DNA from 4 places in the Alkalihalophilus pseudofirmus genome. Region 2 is predicted to be linked to each of the others. Evidence: riboswitches for the same ligand, from Rfam matches in the RefSeq annotation. Region 2 holds a riboswitch; each other region holds the start of a gene.
What was found. Region 2 has a riboswitch for lysine ahead of PQ478_RS16865 (aspartate kinase). Riboswitches for the same ligand answer to the same signal wherever they lie in the genome.
Positions count from the first base shown of each region.

Region 1: linked by a shared signal. The riboswitch ahead of dapA (4-hydroxy-tetrahydrodipicolinate synthase) and the one ahead of PQ478_RS16865 (aspartate kinase) in region 2 are both predicted to bind lysine.
Region 3: linked by a shared signal. The riboswitch ahead of PQ478_RS18370 (Na+/H+ antiporter NhaC family protein) and the one ahead of PQ478_RS16865 (aspartate kinase) in region 2 are both predicted to bind lysine.
Region 4: linked by a shared signal. The riboswitch ahead of lysA (diaminopimelate decarboxylase) and the one ahead of PQ478_RS16865 (aspartate kinase) in region 2 are both predicted to bind lysine.

Region 1 covers NZ_CP117835.1:1,565,049-1,568,581, reverse strand. Annotated here, with positions in the region: gene PQ478_RS08105 (hypothetical protein) at 42-605, shown strand; gene PQ478_RS08100 (YhcN/YlaJ family sporulation lipoprotein) at 656-1,126, opposite strand; gene PQ478_RS08095 (aspartyl-phosphate phosphatase Spo0E family protein) at 1,596-1,760, shown strand; lysine riboswitch at 1,852-2,031, shown strand; gene dapA (4-hydroxy-tetrahydrodipicolinate synthase) at 2,160-3,047, shown strand; gene PQ478_RS08085 (DMT family transporter) at 3,094-3,533, opposite strand, start outside.
Region 2 covers NZ_CP117835.1:3,169,807-3,173,339, forward strand. Annotated here, with positions in the region: gene PQ478_RS16860 (YslB family protein) at 138-536, shown strand; gene PQ478_RS16865 (aspartate kinase) at 570-1,817, opposite strand; lysine riboswitch at 1,966-2,154, opposite strand; gene uvrC (excinuclease ABC subunit UvrC) at 2,229-3,533, opposite strand, start outside.
Region 3 covers NZ_CP117835.1:3,473,311-3,476,843, forward strand. Annotated here, with positions in the region: gene PQ478_RS18365 (sodium-dependent transporter) at 1-186, opposite strand, end outside; gene PQ478_RS18370 (Na+/H+ antiporter NhaC family protein) at 527-2,074, opposite strand; lysine riboswitch at 2,198-2,374, opposite strand; gene yunB (sporulation protein YunB) at 2,443-3,189, opposite strand; gene PQ478_RS18380 (dihydrofolate reductase) at 3,262-3,533, opposite strand, start outside.
Region 4 covers NZ_CP117835.1:1,357,254-1,360,786, reverse strand. Annotated here, with positions in the region: gene lysA (diaminopimelate decarboxylase) at 80-1,402, opposite strand; lysine riboswitch at 1,493-1,667, opposite strand; gene PQ478_RS07025 (spore germination protein) at 1,778-3,265, opposite strand; gene spoVAEA (stage V sporulation protein SpoVABEA) at 3,240-3,533, opposite strand, start outside.

The DNA.
Region 1 (3,533 bases), 1.6 Mb from region 2:
CTCTAAATACTAATAGCATTAGACGATATGGGGTGATGATTATGAAAAAACAAATGTTTTTAATCCTTGCTGGTATAAGCATTCTTTTTGCAGGGTGTATGCAAGATAACAGCGCTGATCTGATGGAGGATATTAAGCAATCTCAGACAGAAGGAACGTTTGGGGCTCAACGTTTTTCAAATAATACAGACCAGAATCACGCTATCCGCCGTGCTGACACGGAACTCCTAACTTATGCAAAAGAAGCAGGCGTATACCTAGAGCAAACGATCAATCAATTAGAAGACCTGGCTCCGACTTTCCAAGAGGATTCATTTCAAGCAGACTCACTTCATTCTGTTTTATCAACGATCCATTCGATAAAACAGAACAGTGAACGCTTCCATAACATACGTATCCCTCATGAATTTGAAGGCTTTCACCAAATTCATATAGGGTTTATCACTGAATTAACAGACCTTGAGCGGGTCATAGATGACATGAGAGAACCAGTCGACCCAAGACAAGCCTTGAATGCCCGTGTCCATTATGAAAATATTATGATTTCCCATAAATCAATGGAACGTGAATTTATGTCTTTATCAGAAGACTACGGGTTTCACTAAGTTCTCTTGGAACCTGTGATGAAAAAAAATAAGGCATGCGGATGCATGCCTTATTGATGAGACAATCGCTCCATTCTCCTTAGAAACTGGCGATCGCTTGTCACTATAATTTCGTGTTTCGGGTAATAGCTCTCTGCCATCCCTTCAATCATATCCTGCAGGGATTTAAGATTTTGGTTATCTGCTGCAACACCTATGACCAATGTTTGATCATCTGATAGCATATATACTTTATTTACCTCTTCAAGGTTTTCAAGTGTCTGCTTTAAATCATCTTGGCCTTGCTGTTTAGTTAAAATCGATTGACCGCTAATCATATCCCGTTTTGTACGATTAGAATATCTCACCTTATCTCTTAAAATCCCAGGCCTGCTGTTTTCAATTCTACGGCCCATATGATTAACACCCTCATGCTTCATCCCTAAATCCCGGTTGCCTGAAACATAGTCATAATGGGTAGTAAGCCTCGCTGTTGAATCGGTTAAGCCTTTCGGGGCAGCATCCGGAACCATCATATCCATTAAAGGCCCTTCGAAACTCCTCGCCCGCTCTACACCTTACCCGCTGTATCCCTGATCACGATGTGAGTTCGCTCCTAATGTAGCTTTTTGTTCTATAGAGCATCCACTCATGATGATTAAGAAGAGCATCGTTACGACAATCCTTTTCATTCTTTTCCCTCCTTTGCCTTAGTGTTTGCAAACTTTTCGCTGAAGAAACAAAAAAACACCCAAATCAGTTCAATTGTTGTTACCAAATGAGACAACAATCCATTTGTTATCCTATAAATCCCATTTTTCTTCTTGCGATGTTTGTCGAACCTTTTCTAATAACGACTTATTATGACTACTTTGCAAGAATGACTTTTCAACTTTCCTGCAATGGGTATAATAATCTTTGTGTGAAAAAAGACATGACTTCAACAAGACCCTTCAGAAAAAATAAAATAGTCCGTCTTCTTTCGAAAGTTTAAAATTGGAGTTGAAGGGTATGCTAACTATAAAAATTGAATTAAAGCGCAGACAAATGTTTAAGCTAGCAAAAAAATACGGATTCACGTCTCCACAAACAGTTAAATGCAGCCAAGAACTTGATGACCTTTTAAACCAAGTACAATTTAAACAAAATCCAGAGACAGATATGAAAGGTGTCTAAAGTGAAAATTTTTCATTAAATCCATTGCAATCCCCCTTAAGTTTTGATAAGGTTAACTCACAAAATCAATAATCTTTACTTCACATACTGAAGTGAGGGTAGAGGCGCAAATGTCATGAGTAAAGATGCGGAGGAGAATGAGCTCCATTGATGCATTTTAAAAGGGGGATTTGCCGAAGCGTACAAATGCTCATTCTTTCTACGCTGGGACTGTATTTAACAAATACAGGACTGTCATGCAGCACTGTCTGCATGGAGGGCTATCTCACGCATTGGAATGATTGTGCAGCCACAACATGTCCATGCAACAATGAGACTCCCTCATTGTTGTTTTTTTGTGCCTTGGCACATAGCCCGCTCATACTTGAAAGATATTATTACGAATTGAGGGTGAATAGAATGAATTTTGGACGAATACTTACTGCAATGGTAACGCCATTTAATCAACAAGGGGAATTTTGCGTTGACTCTACAAAGAAACTAGTGAGATATCTCATTGAGAATGGTTCCGATGCATTGGTTGTCGGGGGAACAACAGGAGAATCACCTACCCTGTCAACAGAAGAGAAACTAGTATTATTTAAAACGGTGGTAGAAGAAGCTGGCGGACAAGTTCCAGTGATTGCTGGAACAGGTTCGAATAATACGAAAGCTTCAATTGAATTAACAAAACAAGCAGAAGAAATTGGTGTAGATGGAATTATGCTCGTTGCACCATATTATAATAAACCTTCTCAAGAAGGCTTGTACCAACATTTTAAAGTGATTGCAGAAGCAACAAAGCTGCCGGTTATGCTCTACAATATTCCTGGCCGCAGTGCAGTTACGCTTAGTGTCGAAACAACTCTTCGCCTTGCGGAGGTTCCAAATATTGTCTCAACTAAAGAAGCAAGCGGAGACTTAGATGCCATTGCTGAAATCATTGAGCATGCACCTGAAGGATTCTCTGTTTACAGCGGTGATGACAGCCTGACACTTCCAATTCTTGCAATTGGTGGAACAGGTGTCGTCTCAGTTGCCTCCCATATCGTCGGAGGCCAAATGCAGCAAATGGTTAAAAATTATTTAGCTGGACAAGTTCAAGCAGCAGCAATGCAGCACCGCCAGCTTCTACCTGTTATGAACACATTGTTTATGGCCCCTAATCCGACAGCTGTGAAAGCAGCCCTTGAATTAAACGGCGTTCAAACAGGATCTGTCAGATTGCCTCTTATTCCACTAACGGCTGAACAAAAACAAGAGCTTGTACGTATCATTAAACCTACTATGAACTTTTTTGTGAGCTAAAGGTAATGCCAACGATATAAATATTAAAAAGCATGCAGCCCAAAGGCTACATGCTTTTTTCATGAATAGGAACTTTTCTGACCCAATATCTCTCAGCATATCCCGTACCAAATAACACACCGGCTACAATAAAGAGAAAACCAATTAATTGATACATATGTATCGTTTCCTGGAGAAAGATGGCTGAAAAGACAAGCCCAAAAAACGGGACAAAATTATTAAATATCGCTGTCTGACCAGCGCCAATTTTTTGAATGGCTGCATTAAAAACAAAATGACCAATGGCTGTTGCTACAACGGCAGAAAAGAAAAACACCCCATACACAAAGGGCTGTGCCCCTACCATTGATGCAACCCCTTGCGGTTCTACAATCAAGCTCACGATAAACAGGCCGGCAGAACCAATGATCAGCATCATACCAGTTACTTGCTTTGAATCTAGTGTAGCTGTAGCTTTTTTAATAAAAATAAAACTGATCGCTTGAA
Region 2 (3,533 bases):
GCTAGGAAAAAAGTAAGCACTTTTCCTTATATTTCCCTACGATTACCTCCCAATACTTCTGAGATTCCTTCTATATTCATTTGGACAGCTAGAAAGAGACCTTTTATAATATAAGAAGAGGAGAGGTGTTTTTCTACATGGAATTTAGAGACGAGACATTCGGTTACGATTTACTTAGAAATGATATTTTAAAGGAGGTCTTCGGGCAAGAGCATGACTCTATTTTGTACTGGGTTGGAAAAGCCCTTGCTCGCAAGTACCCGTTACATACAATCGAGGAAACCATCGATTTTTTTGAAAAAGCAAATTGGGGTACCCTGTCATTAGTAAAAGAAAAAAAGCAAGAACGGGTATTTGAGCTTCGCGGTGAATGGATGGATAAAAACGATGACCGCAGTTATCAATTAGAGGCAGGATTTCTAGCCCAGCAAGTAGAAACATGGCTGTCCTCTTATACTGCTGCTACTCAGACAAAGAAAAAAGGGATTATTCATATTCAAGTCGAGTCCGATCTGCATGACACGATTGAAGCGTAAAAAAAGCGATGCATGAGTGCATCGCTTTTTCCTTTATACTAATTGTGCCGCTTGTTCTTCTTCATGTACTTCGTCTAATTTAAACGCATCATGTAAGACCTCAACTGCCATCACCATATCGTCTTCAGATACAACAGCCGACACTTTAATCTCAGATGTGCTGACCATTTTAATAAATATTTCATTTTTAGCTAGGGCCTCAAACATTGTAGCAGCCACACCCGGGTTTGAAATCATGCCTGACCCTACTATCGATACTTTTGCAAGATCTTCTTCATGATATAAGTGTTCAAATTCAAGTTCATTCTTTGCTTGCTCTAAGCGTGCTACTGTTTCTTTCAGTGAGCATTGAGTAATAGAGAATGAGATATTTACATGATCTTCGTCGTATTGGTTTTGAATAATGATATCTACATTTACTCCGTTGCTTGATAAAATAGAAAATAGTTTTGGCAGGGTATCCATACGGTTTGGCAGACCTGCAACTGTTACTTTTGTAACATCATTCTCAAATGCAATCCCTCTTACGATTAAATTTTTCTCCACTGTAACTTCCTCCTCAATCATTGTTCCCGTTTCTTCTACCATGCTTGATGCAACCATTAATGGAACTTCATAATTTTTCGCAAACTCTACCGCTCTTGGATGAAGTACACCTGCTCCTAAGTTTGCCATCTCTAACATTTCATCATAAGATACCGCCTGCAGTTTACGTGCCTTCTTCACATAACGTGGGTCCGTCGTAAATACTCCGGTTACATCTGTATAAATCTCACAACGGTCTGCCCCTACAGCTGCAGCCAGCGCAACCGCTGTTGTATCTGAACCGCCTCTTCCAAGTGTTGTAATGCTGCCATCTTCTGTTACACCTTGAAAACCTGCCACAACTAGTACTTTGCCTGCTTCAAGCTGATTTGTTAACCGTTCTGAATCAATTTCTTGTATTCTTGCATTTCCATGAGATGCTTCTGTTAAAATACCTGCCTGACCGCCTGTATAAGATACGGCATCTACCCCGCGCTTTAAGAGTGCCATTGTAAGTAAGGAGATCGTCACTTGTTCTCCCGTGGATAAAAGCATATCCATTTCTCTCTTACTTGGATGATCCGTAATATCACTTGCTAAACTGACAAGCTGATCCGTTGACTTCCCCATCGCTGAAACGACAACAATCAACTCACTCCCTGCCTCTGCTGCTCGTGTAACACGGTCTGCAACATTTTCAATTTTTTCTACAGAACCAACTGAAGTTCCGCCATATTTTTGTACAATCCTTGCCATTTCGCCTCATCCTCTCAATCTCTTCACGCGCGATTCTTTTGATCGACTGGATGTGTTATACCTTTTTGCGTACAAAAAAAGCAACAATAAGGAAAACCCCTCACCGTTGCTTGTCATACCGTACAGGTACCACACTACTCCCTTTCTCACGTGAGATAGTTCTCCACAAGACTATTGGGTATAGTCAAGTGACAGCCTTACCCCTATTCGAGATAAGTCCAGCATGTATAGTTATGAGGTCTATACAAACTTCGGCGAATTCCCCTTTTAACCAGTGTCAAAGAACCTCATCGTTCTCGACTGGCTTACTAATGGTTTTCGCTCCTCTACCATCACTTCATTGTTTTGAAGTGCGGCATATTTAATTGTTTTTCATTCTAGCAGAGGATAACGTATGTTGCAACAAGAAATTTAATCTTTCTCATGCAGCTTTTCATATATAGCTTCTGCTACGTTCTTTGGCACCCCTTCTACTGCTAATTCTTCAATCGTCGCTTCCTTCATTTTTCTCACGGACCCAAAATGCTTGAGCAGCTGGCGTTTTCGTTTCTCTCCTACACCAGGGATCTCATCAAGCACAGATTGAAAGAAGGTTTTTGACCTTGTTTGTCTATGAAAGGTAATCGCAAACCTGTGAACCTCATCTTGTATTCTTTGAAGTAAATAAAATTCATGGCTGTCTCTTTTTAACGGAATGACTACCGGAGGGTCGCCCATTAATAATTGTGAGGTACGGTGCTTTTCATCTTTAGCAAGTCCGCAAACCGGTATAGAGAGCCCTAATTCATCTTCGATTACTTCTTGCGCAGAAGCAATCTGACCTTTTCCTCCATCAATGACAATTAAATCAGGCAGCGGTCTTTCTTCTTGCAGCAGCCTCACATAGCGCCTTTTTACAACCTCGCGCATTGAACCGTAATCATCTGGACCTGTCACTGTCTTGATCTTGTATTTCCGGTAATCTTTGCGGCTTGGTTTCCCATCTAAAAAGGTCACCATTGCGGAGACAGGATCTGTTCCTTGAATGTTTGAGTTATCAAAAGCTTCTATGCGATAAGGAGTTGCAATCCCCATCGCTTCTCCTAATCGTTCTACTGCTTTGATCGTTCGATCTTCATCCCGCTCAATTAAAGAAAACTTTTCTTTTAGCGCAAAAGATGCATTCTGGTTGGCTAAATCCAGCAGCTCCTTTTTCTTACCTCGTTTCGGATGAGCTGTCTTCACTTCTAATAATTGTTCAACCAATTCACGATCTACCTCTTCTGGCAGGAGTATTTCCGCTGGCTTAATATGATCTTTTTGAAGATAAAACTGCCCTACAAATGTAAGCAGATCATCCTTAGCTTCTTTATAAAATGGAAAAATCGACACATCACGCTCGATCAGCTTTCCTTGACGTATAAAGAACACCTGCACGCACATCCAGCCTTTATCATAAGCAAAGCCAAATACATCTCGATTAATATGATCATTAATGGTCATCTTTTGCTTTTCTCTGACTTGATCCATATGCTGCAATAGATCTCTTAATTCTTTGGCCCGCTCAAAATTCAACTCTTCTGAGGCTTTCATCATCTTCTCTGTAAGATCTTCTTTAATCTCATCATGACCTGAACGCAAAAATTTAGTGATTTCTTGAACCATCTCTTGGTTTTGCTCTTTTGTGACCTCATAAACACACGGCGCTAAACATTGACCGATATGATAATATAAACA
Region 3 (3,533 bases), 300 kb from region 2:
TGTAAACTCCATAATAAGTAGCGGAATTCCCGCTGTTAATAGTGCAAAAAGATAAGGTAAAAAGAATGCTCCCCCACCATTTTCATACGCTACATAAGGGAAACGCCAAATGTTACCCAAACCGACTGCTGAACCGATCGCTGCTAAAATAAATCCTGCTCGTGTTCCCCATTGCTCTCTAGCCATCGTCGATAACTCCTCTCTGTTGTGAACTAAGTTCCTTAAATTGTATTCAAAAGATTCTGTAAATAGTAGCCGCACTAAAATATTTTTTATCAAAATTATTTGACAATTATTTCGACAAGTCTATTTAGTGCATCAACGTGTAGTAGTATCCGTTTTTGTAACCCCTCCATTTTTTAGAGTTATCTGACTATTCACTTTTTGATTATAATGATTTGCTTGGTGTTTGTCAAAATAATTTTAAGGAAATTGTCACATTTTTCGAAGGTTTTCTCAAAAAATGTATAGGAATTAGGCAATATGATCCAAAAAAGGCTTCTGCTTGGCAGCAGAAGCCTTTTCTTTAGGACTCGATCGGTGTTGATAACTTTTTCAATATAAGAACTGTGATTACTAATAATACAAGAGCTGCAGCAAGCGTTAGAAGCACACTTCCTGTCGCACCTAGTACAAGGTAGGATATCAATGTAATAACGGCAGCCACAATCGCATACGGAAGCTGCGTGACTACGTGGTCAATATGATGACTTCCTGCTCCTGTAGAAGATAAAATTGTCGTATCTGAGATTGGTGAACAATGATCTCCAAAGATTGCACCTGCAAGAACGGCTGCAAGCATTGGAAGCATCATTGTGATATCAATAACAGCGGCCATCTCTCCAGCAATAGGAAGAAGCAGCCCGAATGTACCCCATGATGTACCCGTTGAAAATGCTGCAAATCCAGCAATTAAGAAAAGGATTGCAGGTAAGAACATTGGGTGAATATTGCCATCTACAAGAGAAGCTAGATATTGACCTGTTCCTAAGTCGCCGATGATTGAAATAATCGTCCATGCAAATAGTAAAATATAGATCGCTGGAAGCATCGATTTAATCCCGGCCCAAATCGTTGCACCAAGGTCACTTGCTTCGGTTTTCTTAACAATATTGAGCACAAGAGCCACTGCAAAACCGATAATACCACCATATAATAATGATGATGCTACATCAGTATTTTCAAATGTAGAAAGAATGGTTGCGGCACCTTCTGATGCTTGAATACCTGTAATAATCATAAAAGCAACTGTTCCTAAAACTAAAGCAACAATCGGCCATACAAGATCGCCGACACGGCCTTTATCACTAACTTTAAGATCTTCTTGATCTCCTGGAATTGCACCAGAATCAGGGTCAACAAGCTCACCAGTTTTAAATGCACGCTCTTCATGTACTCTCATTGCTCCAAAATCAAGCTTAAAGAATACAACCGCTAGAACCAGCCCGATAGCAACTAGTGCATAAATGTTCATCGGAACCATCAGCATGAACGCTTGTAAGCCTTCATACTGCGTCACACCATGTGTAGCTAAAATGCCGGCAATAATTGTAATGATGTATGCTCCCCAGCTTGATACTGGTGCGATAACACACATAGGTGCTGCTGTAGAGTCAACCAAGTAAGCAAGCTTTGCACGAGATACACGGTGACGGTCTGTTAATGGTCTAGACACGTTACCTACTGTTAAGCTGTTGAAATAATCATCGATAAAGATAATAATCCCTAACATCACTGTTACAAGCTGTGCGCCAACACGAGTTTTGACACGCTTTAATGCCCATTCTCCAAACGCACGGCTCCCTCCAGAACGAGTAACGAGCGCCGCCATCATACCAAGCAGTAATAGGAAAAAGATAATATAAAGTTCCCAATCATTAATAGCGCCGTCTACGACAAAGATTGCCGCAACAATTGATACAATTTCAGCTACACTATCAACAGGATTATACCCGTTTAACATTAGTGCACCGACGATAATACCGACACCAAGTGATAATAGTACGCGTCTAGTTAAGATAACCATCGCAAGTGCTAGTATTGGTGGCAGCAGCGATAAAATTGAACCTTCCATTCGGTCCATCCCCCTTTTTTGAGTTTGTTGATACAGGGATGCATCCTATACTCGGATAAAAGAGTATAAAAAAAGCCGATAATGGCTACCCATTATCGGCTTAATAAGCACAGGTATCCCCATCACAACAGTAGTTCTCCACAGTCTATTGACTGTGACAGTGTTACACTTCTTCAATGCAACCCCAGCAGAAAAGGTCTGACTCCTCTTTTCCACTTCGGCAAATGATCCTTTTCACACTTCTCTACGTTGTCATCCTCCAAGTGTGTACTTATCTGCATTCGCGCCTCTACCCCACCATGTTGATGAGGCAACTTCATATTAAGTTTGCCGAATTATCTTATCATAGTTTTACAAGGTTGACAATGTTAATTATCGCCACCGCCTAAGGAATTACCTGGTGCTGGTATAATCATACTGCCGCCGTTCCCGCCGTAGTATTCAGGAACTTCTCCTTGAATGTTAATGAGGCCAACTGGAATTGTCGTCTTAATCGCTTCTGTATTTGTAGCAAAAGGAATGACAATCTTCACATCCACCACGACATCAAAATTAACGGAAATGGTCGTATTATTAATGCCCGTGTTAAATGTCTTCATATTAAAATCGGTTTTCACATCGCCAATTGCCGAGAAACGAACAGGGACTTGCGGTCCTAGGTGAGCAAGTAAGGCATTATTCGTTGCCTGCCCAAGCGGAATCGTGTATATAATTCCCCCGTCTGAGGTAACAGCCTCTTCATTATCAAACGAAACATCAAACGCCTCGCCTTGTTCTACCGCCTTTAGATGGCGCTGAACGCGGTTTGTTGCTTCTGAGAGAATACGGTTGTACATTTGCGTATTGAACTGAACTGTATTATCAGCATCACGAATAAACAGCTCTTCTTGATTAAGGTCTGATGCGATCTTTTTAGATACCGCATCATTTATCGCTTTTGTTGCAATGACTCTCGTTTCTGTTGTGGCAATATGAACAAGCGTCGGTCTGATTCCTTTCTCAATGATCCAAAGGCCTTGGACGGTTAAAATAACAAAGATTAAAAAGGATAAGAGCAGTACATAGCGAAATGGCAAGGGACCTTTCCGGGGTCTCGATCGTTTGCCGAATCTCATGTTGAAAACCCCCTTTGCAAAAACTATATGCAGCAAAGGGGGACAAATTGACTTCTATTTAATTATGCTTGATTACTTTTTACGCTCATACGTACAAAACCTATGAGGATAGAGGTTTTTCTCATCGACTGTACCTGCCTCATCGGATACCTTCTCCCACTCGCTTTCTTTTATTTTTGGGAAGTAAGTGTCTCCTTCAAAGGTTTCGTCAATGTGAGTAATGTAGAGGCGGTCCGTATCATTCCAAAACAGCTTGAATAATTCGGCCCCACCTATAATAAAACATTCCTCTTCTTGTTTGGCGATGTCTAATACTTCTTCTAATTGATGAACGACCTCACAGC
Region 4 (3,533 bases), 1.8 Mb from region 2:
TGTCTTAATAGCATTAAGTGCCAGCCTCACAGGAGCAAAGCGATGAGACTACTTCCAAGCCGCCCATGTCTGCGCCAACCTACATCTGTTTCATTACTTGCTTTAATGGCAGGTCAAGGCGAACTAGATCTTCATATGATTCTCGTTGAATAACTAATTGTGCTTCTCCTTTTTCTACAAATACAACTGGTGGTCTTGGAATGCGGTTATAGTTATTAGCCATTGAATAGCCGTACGCACCTGTACAGAATACAGCTAACACATCTTCATGTGATGCTCTTGGCAGTGGAAGATCCCAAATTAACATATCTCCACTTTCACAGCATTTCCCTGCAATAGAGAATGTTTCTGTCGCTTCCTCGTCCGCACGATTTGCAAGAATCCCTTCATACTCCGCTTGATAAAGTGCAGGACGGAGATTGTCACTCATTCCACCATCAACAGATAAATAATGACGAACATTTGGAATTTCTTTTCTTGAACCTATCGAATATAAAGTAGTACCTGCATCCCCAACTAGTGAACGACCTGGTTCAATCCAAATTTCAGGGATCTCCATTTGATGAGCAGCTGCCTTTTCTTTAATAACATGAACCATTTTTCTCACATACTCACCAACAGGCAGCGGCGTATCACCTTCAATGTAACGAATGCCAAATCCGCCCCCTAAATTAAGAACGCTTGGGGTAAATCCTAATTCTTCACGCCATTTCTCAATAAATTCAAAGATTTTTTCAACAGCCATTACAAAGCCGCTCGTCTCAAATATTTGTGAGCCGATATGTGAATGGATACCGAGCAGATTAATATGTGGATCTAGTAGTGATAATTGAATCGCCTGGTCTACTTGGCCGCTTTCTAGGTCAAAACCAAATTTTGAATCTTCTTGTCCTGTAGAAATATAATCATGCGTGTGTGCTTCTACACCTGGTGTAATACGAAGCAAGATATCCATTTTCACATCATGACGAGCACAAATATGTCCTAATTGTTTTAACTCATAGAAATTATCAACAACGACACAGCCAATTCCTGATTCCACAGCCATTTCAAGCTCTGCTAAGCTTTTGTTGTTGCCGTGAAAGTGAATACGTTCCATCGGTACACCCGCTTGAATCGCTGTATAGAGCTCACCGCCTGATACAACATCTAAACTCAACCCAAGTTCATCAGCAAGTTGAAACATTGCAATACAGCTGAAAGCTTTAGATGCATAGGCTACTTGATAATTTACACCTTCTTCCCTAAATGCCTCCTGAAACTGTTCAGCTCTCTCTTTAATTAATGCAACATCGTATACAAATAATGGTGTTCCGTATTTATTTGCTAATTCAATTGTATCGACCCCGCCGATTTCTAGATGACCTTTATCATTAATAAGACTTGAACCGTGCATATACATAGAATCTCTCTCCTTTTATTCCTGTCTATACAAAAAAAGCAGCTAATGTTGTTACACTAGCTGCCCTAATATGCGCAAGAGTAACCTCACTTCTAGAATAGTCCTCCACTACGAATGTAGTGACAGTTCGTTCATTGTTCACAAACGACCCAGCACTTATTTCATGGCAAAATAAGCGCTTCGGCAAATTGACCTTTCCATTTGGTTCTAAGCCAGCCATCAGCTCCCCAATTGTACTCATTCGTTTTGCGCCTCTACCCCATTATTCATGAGGTTCATTAAATTGTTGTAACTACTTTAGCACACAAAGAAGAAGTCATCAACCCTAAATAGAGAGAGAAAGCCATTTTTATATAGGTATTTAACGCTTCAGCCTTACCTTCCGCTAGGTTTTTGTTTAATCGGATCTTGCGGATTAACGATACTTGGACGCCATCGAACTGAAGGCACAGTAGAACGAATAAGTATCTGCCAAATAGCAGGCGGATCAAACGGAATAAACGGCCACAAGTAAGGCTTGTTGAATGTTTTGAGGCCGGCGAGTAATAGAACAAAGATCGTCGTACCTATGACAAGGCCAGGCACCTTAAAGAACGCTACTAAAATAATGAGAATGACCCTAGTAATTCTAAGCGCAACGCCAAGCTCATAACTAGGTGTAGCAAACATCCCAATTGCACCTAGAGCCACGTATAAAATCACTTCCGGTGTAAAATAGCCGACTTGTATAGCAATTTCACCAATCAATAATGCAGCTACTAACCCTAGTGCCGTCGCAAGCGGAGAAGGGGTATGAATAGCTGCCATCCTCAAGAGCTCAATCCCCATTTCGGCAAATAATATTTGCAGCACCATCGGTATATTATTCGTTTCCTCAGGACCGATAAACTCAAGTGCAGCAGGCAAAAGACTTGGCTGCATTACAAGCAGGAGCCAAAACGGCAGAATAAACAAAGAGAAGAATATCCCTATGAAACGTGTCCATCTAAGAAAAGTCCCTACTGCTGGCGATTGTCGATACTCCTCAGCATGCTGAACATGGTGGAACAATGTGGTCGGTGCAATAATAACACTTGGCGACGCATCAACTATGATGATGATATGACCTTCAAGCAAGTGAGTGGCTGCCACATCAGGCCGCTCTGTATACCGTACGAGCGGAAATGGATTTGCCCCTTGCTTTACTATATATTCTTCGACAATTTTGTCTGCCATCGTAAGTCCGTCAATTTCAATCGCTTCGAGTTCCTTTTTAATAATATCAACCAACACAGGATCAGCAATGCCGTCAATGTAGGAGACACAGATGTCTGTTTTAGAGCGTACTCCGACTTGCATAATTTCATTACGAAGACGCTCGTCTCGGATTCTCCGTCTAGTTAGAGCAGTATTAATGATAATATTTTCGGTATAGCCATCTCTTGCTCCACGTACAACACGCTCTGTATCAGGCTCTTCTGGTCCTCGGCCGGGATATTGACGAACATCAATAACAAAAGCTTCTTCTTCTCCTTCTACAAGGATAAAAATAAGGCCAGAGAGCATTTGCGTAATCGCATTGTCCATTGAATGCGTTTCTTCTACTTGAACATGGGTTAAATGGTTTTTGAACGCCTCTTTAATATTGTGAGTTTTACGGTGACGAACATCTAAGTCCATCAATTCCTTCATTAATTCGATCACGTAAAGACTATCAATTAAACCATTTACAAAATAGATGCTTGTCTTGCGATCAAGGATGGATAACGTTCTAACCCCTACATCAAATGATTCACCTAGCCCCAGCCTTTCTTTGAGCCGCGTCTCATTTTTTGTGAAATCCCGGCTAAAATGTTCTTCATGTATTTCCTTTTTTTGACTCACGGTAGCCACTCCTCTCTAAGATGAGATTAACTGCTTGTTTTGTTACCGGACAGCCTTTTTTTAACGTATCAAGCCCTGCCATCTTTCCTATATCACCTATCCCGACAATAAAAGGGATATCAAGCTGATCTAGAATGTAGACAGTATCTCCATTAATTCTGCCAATCTCCATGTCAGCGACCCCATCTTTGTCTACACCATACTCGGTCAGCTCTCCGTAACGATCAATGCTTATATCTACTTTTGCCCATTCGCATGAATGAGTCGA